2 regions of the Shewanella sp. SM32 genome follow, and region 1 is predicted to be linked to the other one. Evidence: riboswitches for the same ligand, from Rfam matches in the RefSeq annotation. Region 1 holds a riboswitch; the other holds the start of a gene.
What was found. Region 1 has a riboswitch for thiamine pyrophosphate ahead of L5M10_RS12060 (TonB-dependent receptor). Riboswitches for the same ligand answer to the same signal wherever they lie in the genome.
Positions count from the first base shown of each region.

Region 2: another riboswitch for thiamine pyrophosphate. It lies ahead of thiC (phosphomethylpyrimidine synthase ThiC); the one in region 1 lies ahead of L5M10_RS12060 (TonB-dependent receptor).

Region 1 is NZ_JAKKRO010000025.1:40,651-44,869, reverse strand. It holds gene L5M10_RS12060 (TonB-dependent receptor) at 1-2,116, opposite strand, end outside; TPP riboswitch at 2,171-2,309, opposite strand; gene L5M10_RS12055 (Crp/Fnr family transcriptional regulator) at 2,507-3,187, shown strand; gene tsgA (MFS transporter TsgA) at 3,255-4,219, opposite strand, start outside.
Region 2 is NZ_JAKKRO010000011.1:50,476-54,694, reverse strand. It holds gene L5M10_RS06640 (bifunctional hydroxymethylpyrimidine kinase/phosphomethylpyrimidine kinase) at 1-359, opposite strand, end outside; gene thiC (phosphomethylpyrimidine synthase ThiC) at 362-2,449, opposite strand; TPP riboswitch at 2,651-2,749, opposite strand; gene L5M10_RS06630 (hypothetical protein) at 2,917-4,219, opposite strand, start outside.

The DNA of each region.
Region 1 (4,219 bases):
AGCCACGCACACCGTATTCTTCATTAAACAGATTGCGTCCCCATAAATATGCCGACCATGCGCTCGCCTCATAACCTACGCGGGCATTGACGATAGTGTAGGGCTCAGAGCGGGATTCATTGCTGTCTGAATAATAGAATTCACTCTTACCGCTAAGATTCAGGTTAGCAAACCAACCCGAATTGGCACGATAAGTCCCGCCAAGGCTGTAGGTAACGTGTGGAGAATGGGCTAGATCGCGGCCAGTTAAATCCACCTCAGTGCCATATTTGTCCTGATACTGATAGTCACCGTAGGCCGTTTCTAACCAACCTAAGCTTGAGTAAACTTGCAGATTATCCGTGGCATACCAGGTTGCATCTAACTCAGCGCCATAGTTATTCGAACTGCCTGCATTTTCAGTGAACAAGATAAAACGCTGTGGTTTATCGGGATCTTGCTGTGATGCAGCCACCTGTTGATCTTGTCTGTCCATATAGAACAGCGCCAAATTAGTATCGATAAGTCCCGCTAACCAATGGGATTTAAGGCCGATTTCATAGTTATAGAGCGTCTCAGTACTAAACTCTTTTTTATCGTTCAATTCGACTGGCAAAGTCATGTTGAAACCGCCCGCCTTGTAACCGCGTGCGACTCGGACATAAGCATTGTGTGAGTCGTTCAGCACTTTACTCACAGCAATATGACCGCCCCACATAGTTTCGCTCGGGTCGAAATTATCGTTATTCGTATCAGAGTAATGGCTGTTGCGACGCTCTAAACGTAGACCCACAGATAAAGCATAATTTGAGCCCAAATCCGTATCGAGCTGACCAAACAGTGCATAGTTTGTCGCCTCATACTCTGAGTCTAAGACTTCATCCGGCCAAGCATTGTATTCAGAATACAATTGGTTATCTTCTTTCAGATTCATGGCATACACACCAAGCAACCAATCAGTACTCTCTGCAAAAATACGGCCCTGCTCGGTAGAACTTAGGCGAAACTCTTGCGACGCGGTTTTACGCTGACCCGTTTTATCCCAAAAATAATCGTATTGACACGGCGCCAGATTGCCATTGTCATCATTGCATTGCTTAGAGGCCCAATATTCTGAGTTAGCCCAATCGCCATCGTAACTGTAATGGTGATCGGTATTCGCAAAAGAGGTTAACGAAGTTAATTCGAAGTTTTCGGCGCCGGAATAGGTCGCTTTAAAACCCGCGCCTGTGGTGCGTTGGCTATCGACACCCGGTTGATCCGATGTTGTCTGGGTTGGTGAATTGGTTAAACTCCACACATCATAGCCATTATCAAAATCGGCATGCAGCACAGTTAAATCAAACTGCAAATCATCTGTCGCATACCAGCGCAGCTTAGCGCGGCCGCTGAATTCATCGCGGCCATTGGTATCATCACGGTCTAAATACAGGTTATCGTGGTAACCATTTTGCTGGTGCTGCTGCATTGACACACGATAAAGCAGCTTGCCAGAATCCGTTAATGGGCCAGAACTGAAACCGCTAAACGTGCGCAAATCATCATCGCCTAACGACACTTCGCCGCCATGCTCAAACACATCAGTTGGATCGTTACTCTTCAGATAAATCAGTCCCGCTAAAGCATTCGCGCCGTAACGCGTCCCCTGCGGTCCACGAAGCACTTCGACCTGCTGTAAATCGTACATGCTCGACACCATACCAATACCGGATAAATCGATATCATCTATGATGTAACCCACGGAAGAATTAGGTGCGCCTTGGTATTGTTCCTGTTCCCCTACACCGCGAATTTGAAAATATTTCGGCCGAGAGCTTCCACCTGACCAGTTAAAATTGGCGATAGAATTAAGCAGATCTTCAAAGTGTTGCGCACTTTCATCTTGAATTTTTTGACTGTCGATAACGGTAATGCTTGAAGGCATTTTTTCTAAACTTGAGCTGCGAAAATCCGCCGTCACCACCATGACTTCCATCTCAGTGCTGGGATCGGGTTTATCGATAGCGTCGGTTTGTGCAAAAACAGGGGTGCTCAGCGCTGCGGCGATGGCAAATGCCAGCGGCGCTCGGGCTAAAAATAAGCTTGGCGATACGGTTGAAAATGGGGATTGATGGTTTGACGTTTTACGGTTTGACATAGGACCTCAAATATAATGTTTGAGATCCGGCAACGAATAAGCGATTCAGAAGTGTGCTGTTAATTGGCCCATTCCTACGCCGGTATTAGCCGGATCAGGTTCTAAGGGTTCGTCAGATGACATCTCAGTTTACAGCCGTTAACGTTAAAATCAGAGTAACATTAATGCACAACAAACACCCCTTGGCGGCGCCTAGTATACATGACGGAAATAAAAAGTGGGCACTCTTATCTCTGCGATTCAATTAAATGTCGCGAAAACCACTGCCCTTCAGTTCGTATGATGAAAATATCTTTAGTAGCCGCCTAAATCCTTTCGTCCATTTGACCGCCTATCATGATAATGCTATAGAAGGTCGCAATTTCGAACACAGTAAGAGGATCATAGTCGATGCAGCTAAAACCTTTATCGAAAGGACGTTATAGCCAGCGATGGGAGCAAGACTATCCACTTATTGAAGCGGTTGTACTTAGCTGTATCAGCGAAATAAAAATGCTCAAAAAAGGCGCTCACCTCATGACGCAGGGGGAAGCGATGGCATCACTTGTATTGGTGAAGCAAGGTCGCGTATCACTCGGCCATACCGCGAGAAATGGTCGGTGTTTTCAATTAGGTACTATTGATTGTGATTCACAGCTGTTTGGCGAAATGGAGTTCTTCACCCAGTACCACTGTCAACTAGACATTATTACCAGTGAACCCTTAGAAATCATGTTGATTAACGCTGAAAAACTGCAACATTGCCTCGGTCAGCATCCTCAACTCGCGCTATTTTTCGCTAGTGCAATTGCGATTGACTACCAAGACACAGTGGATATTTTTACTCGGCGACTGCTCTATCCCATCAGTTATAACGTGGCATTTGATATTTACCATGAATACTTAAATGACTTGCCCGTAGATGGCTTTAGTAAACGCTATTTAGAGGCTGAACGATTTGGCACTACCGACCGAGTCTACCGTCGGGCACTACAAAATCTTGAGGAACGAGGCTTAATTGAGCGGAAAAAAGATAGCATTCGGATTTGTGATCTCAACGCACTCAAGAAATTTGTTGAAGCAGGTATATAACCGCTTTCAACATAACCCACACTCGACTTAATTTAACAACCGAGTGTGGGATGGATGCACAGGTAAATTAACTTACCGATGGCGAGTGTTGTTCCATAGCCGGTTTCATCCGACTTGAAACGATCAATAGCATAAATATCGCTGCGTAAAGCAAAGGAATCACGTACATCACTGTTTGTAATCCGATAATACGTTCAAAGAAAGAACTGATGGCTGGGCTAAACATCGCCCCTGCACTTCCACTAATAAGAATATATGACACATTTTTGCTGCTGGCTTTTTTTACAAAAGACACGCCATAAGCAATAAATGCATTATAAAGCGCGGCACATACAAAACCATAACCATAGGTTAAATAAGCTATCCAATTAAGATTATTGGTACTGACAATGGCAGCGGTGATCACCATAGCTAAAGCAATAATACCGACTAAGAAATGGTGAATTTTTACACGAGTCACAATCACAGTCGAAATTAACGCCCCAATTAGCGCAGCGGACCAATACTGGGTAATAATATTACCGGCATCTTCAAACGGGATATCAAATTTTTGTTTTACAAATAAAGGTGCCCAAGTTAAAAAAGTATATAAAGCCAGCATTCCTAAGAATAAACCAATACCCCCACTAATAATGCCGAGATTCCATTCAGACTGTTGTTTCTCTTGTGTTGTAGAAGATTGCTCGCAAATAGAGAAATGAGTGAACAAGGTAATAATGACTGTACCGAACGCCACTAAACCCACGGCTAAATAACTATAACTCCATGATAATGAACTTGTTAATGCATAAGTCGTTATCAATGGAAAAATAACGCCTGCAATATTAAACGTCGCATCTTGCACCACTAACATTGTGCTTTGTAATTTCTCTTGCCACACAGACACCACAATCGTACCTGCAATACATAAACCGATACCGCCACAAAAACCAATTAAGGTCATTGCTACCATCACAACTTGTAGGGAACCGGTTAAATGTAAAGCCAGAGCAGAAAGAGCAACCAGACTGTAACTTATCAAGGTCATTCTTT
Region 2 (4,219 bases), on a different contig from region 1:
ATCACAGGCACAGATGGATAGTGGATTTTAAAACTCGCGATCCAATCTGCCAGCAATGCCACTTGAGTTTGATCTGCCAGTAAGCCGATTTTAATTGCTTTGGGTGGCAAGTCTGAAAGCAAAGTCGTCAGCTGAGCCATTAACATCGCCGCTGATACGGGCTCGACTAAAGTGACTGCTACTGAGCTTTGCGCCGTCACTGTGGTGATCACGCAGCAACCGTGACAGCCCAAATCTTGAATTGTCGCCAAGTCCGCCTGAATACCGGCACCGCCGCCGCTGTCTGAACCGGCTATGGTCCAAACAAATGCGGGGCGAGCGGTATTCATGGGCGAATTACCCCCATGAATACCCGACATAATTAGGCTTCCTCTGCTTCGGCGACAAGCTTGTCTTTCACGTGATAGATCTCGGCGCCCGAAGCAGCAAATTGTGCCGATTTTAGCGCCATTGCCGCTTCCAACTCCTGCGGCGTCTTGACTGTGACTTGCATGGCTTGGTCAGCCGCTTCAACTTGATCCGCCTTCGCTTGTGCCGCCTCTAAGCCAGCGGCATAGGCGCGCACATCTTGGGTGATTTTCATCGAACAAAATTTAGGGCCGCACATAGAGCAAAAATGCGCGACTTTAGCGGATTCCTGCGGTAAAGATTCATCGTGGTAAGCGCGCGCGGTTTCAGGATCGAGTCCTAAGTTATATTGATCTTCCCAGCGGAATTCGAACCGCGCCTTTGCCAGCGCATTGTCACGAATTTGCGCACTCGGATGACCTTTGGCCACATCGGCGGCGTGGGCAGCAATCTTATAAGCAATCAAACCTTGCTTAACATCTTGTTTATTCGGTAATCCTAAGTGTTCTTTTGGCGTGACATAACACAACATAGCGCAGCCATACCAAGCAATCATGGCCGCGCCTATGCCGGAGGTGAAATGATCATACCCAGGTGCGATATCGGTGATTTGTGGGCCAAGGGTGTAAAACGGCGCTTCGTCGCAGTGAACTAACTGCTTGTCCATGTTCTCTTTAATGAGCTGCATCGGGATATGTCCCGGTCCTTCGATAATGGTTTGCACGTCGTATTCCCACGCGATTTTGACTAGATCACCTAAGGTTTCAAGCTCTGCAAACTGGGCGGCATCATTGGCGTCGGCAATTGAGCCTGGACGCATACCATCACCTAAAGACAGGGATACATCGTAGGCGACGCAAAGCTCACAGATCTCACGAAAATGGCTGTAGAGGAAGTTTTCCTTATGGTGGCTCAGGCACCATTTGGCCATGATTGAACCGCCGCGGGAAACGATCCCAGTAACACGTTTAGCCGTCATCGGCACATAACGCAGCAGTACACCAGCATGAATAGTAAAATAATCAACACCTTGCTCCGCTTGTTCAATCAAGGTATCGCGGAACACTTCCCAGGTTAAATCCTCTGCCACGCCGTTCACTTTCTCCAGCGCTTGATAAATAGGCACAGTGCCGATGGGCACTGGCGAATTACGGATGATCCACTCGCGGGTTTCGTGAATATAACGACCCGTGGATAAATCCATGACAGTATCTGCACCCCAACGGGTTGACCAGACGAGCTTTTCCACTTCTTCCTCGATGGAAGACGTCACCGCCGAGTTACCGATATTGGCGTTCACTTTCACCAGAAAATTACGCCCGATAATCATAGGTTCGGCTTCGGGATGGTTAATATTCAGCGGAATAATCGCGCGGCCACGGGCAACTTCGGCGCGGACAAATTCGGCGGTAATCGGTTCGCCGACTAAGGCACCAAAGGCTTCGCCCTTGGCTTTACGATTGAGGATTTCATCCTGTACTTGCGCAAGTACCATGTTCTCGCGGATCGCCACATATTCCATTTCTGGCGTGATAATCCCTTGACGGGCATAGTGTAATTGACTGACACGTTTGCCCTGCAGCGCTCTGCGTGGGCGGACAATGGCACTCGAGCCTGCCTCAAAACGCAGATGATCTAAACCGTCGTCGGCGAGTCTTTGTTGGGTAAAGTCTGAGGTCGCGCAGGATAATTGCTCTGTGTCGTTGCGGGCTAGGATCCAGTTTTGTCTTAATTTACCAAGGCCTAGACGCACATTGATGTCGGCCTCAGGATCGGAATAAGGTCCGGCGCAATCGTACACGCGGATTGGCGGATTTTTTTCCATGATGGGCGCATCATCTGTGCCGCCGACCAGGGTGTCAGTCTGCAGAATTTGCCGCATGCCAACGCGAATATCGGCACTGGAACCTTCGAGGTAAATCTTTTGTGAATTAGGATGTTGCAGCGGCGCTAACGTATCGATAAAGGCTTGGGCCTGCGCGCGGGTTTCGCGGCGACTCGGCGCCTTAGGCACGGTTGATTGACTAGGCACTGTCACTTCTAGCGATGTGCTTTCTCTAGAAATAGCAGCTACAGCTGGGTTTGGGTTTGAACTGGACATAAGCAATCTCACGTTAAAAAATGGAGTTGCTTGTCTGGAGAATTGAGTTGTTGATAGCTGGACATGGCAATCAACTTTTGTGGCCAACACTGGCTTCAAAAATTGAGTTACCCTGCTCAATAACGATTAAATCTAAACATTAAGGCTTAAAACACTGCTGAGTTAGCAGGTGTTCAAGCCGTCTATTTTGGCGATTTAATATGTGTTATTACGCTTGTTTCCTTCGCAGGTTTTAACCTGATCAGGTTCAACGGATCCCGAATAAACGGTCTCAGCCAAGAGGCACTCCGACAAGATGAGTGCGCAGTATAGACAGAAGCGGCAGCAACAAACAAGGAAAAAAGCAATTAAAAACCTTAACCACCAATCCAAAATAAAGATTCATAATTAATTGTTTTTAATTGATTAAATAAAATAAAACTAAAAAAGATATAATTAGCATGAAAATAAATCACAAAAGAAAGTCACTATTTATGGGGTTTGAGCATCATTTTGTTTAATCGAGATTGAATGGCATCATCAATAGCTTGATTGATTTTTTTGCCACTGCAGTTAATGGGAAAACCTAAATTTTCGGCGTTAGGATTAACTTGAGTGCCGACTTGTACCACGCGATAACAAGTATCCCCTTTACGCACAATACGATTTGGGTCTAAGGGTAAATCTAGACTCGTTGTGTCACCGAAATCATCGGCATTAGGGACAAATAGCACCTCCATCTCTGGGCTCATTTCACTCATATTCGATTTCCGGGTGAACTTATCGGCCTGTTCAATGACGAGATCATCGAGCGCTTGCTCGCGCTGACGTTCAAAATATTGCTGCGTGAATAAACTCATGCTTGAGCTTGTCGCTATTGTGATCTCACCTTCTGCTGCAGGCGAGCTCTTAGCGCCAAGCTGCGGCTTTAATTCTGAGGTATCCAACGTATTCGTTGGTTTTATTGCCATCGTTTCAGTGGGTTGTTCATCACTTGGGGCAATTGATTGAGTTTTCTTTGATTGAGTTTTCTTTGATTGAGATTGGCTCGATTGAGTGATGTTCGGTTTAACCGTATCTGGGTTCACTTTTTCTGATTCTACTTTTTCAGAGACGGCCTTTTCGGGTGCTATTGTTTCAGGCATGACCTTTTCAAGTATTGGCAGAGGCTTCACTTGAGTTTGAGGTGTGGGAACAATTGTAGGCGTAACAGAACTTGTCGCTTCAGTCTTATCCTCGGCCTTTATCTCAGTTTCGGACTCTGAGGTTTCGGCTTTCTCTACCGCGGGAGCATAAATAAAGTAAGCCTTGATCGCTGCCACTTTAGGGCCACGACTTTCTATTTCCTTCAATCCGAAGGGATTTAACTGCGGGCGCCACAAAATACAGATAAGTAAAAATAAACACGCATGCACTAAGACCACAAAAAATAACAGACTTAATTCTTTGAAATATGGCTGACGAGCACGTAAAACGGATCCCGTCCCCAATCCCTGAGCACTAGTTTGTATCATCCCAGACAGTTCAGGTTTGGATTCAGACTCAGGAACCAATTTATGTTGATGTTGATCTTGATGTTCAGCATGGATTTCTTGCAGTACCAAATCTTGGGTTTTATCTTGAGCTATGCCTTTGATGTCATGCTTAGAGGCTGAATGACCTGCATCGCTATTGAACGCTAATGGCTCCGTATCAGTGGTAAAAACAGGCGTTTGAGCAGCATCCAGTTCACCGAGCTGATGATCAAAGGCGATAAAAGTCTCACCTTCTGGCGATGTGACCGAAATCAGC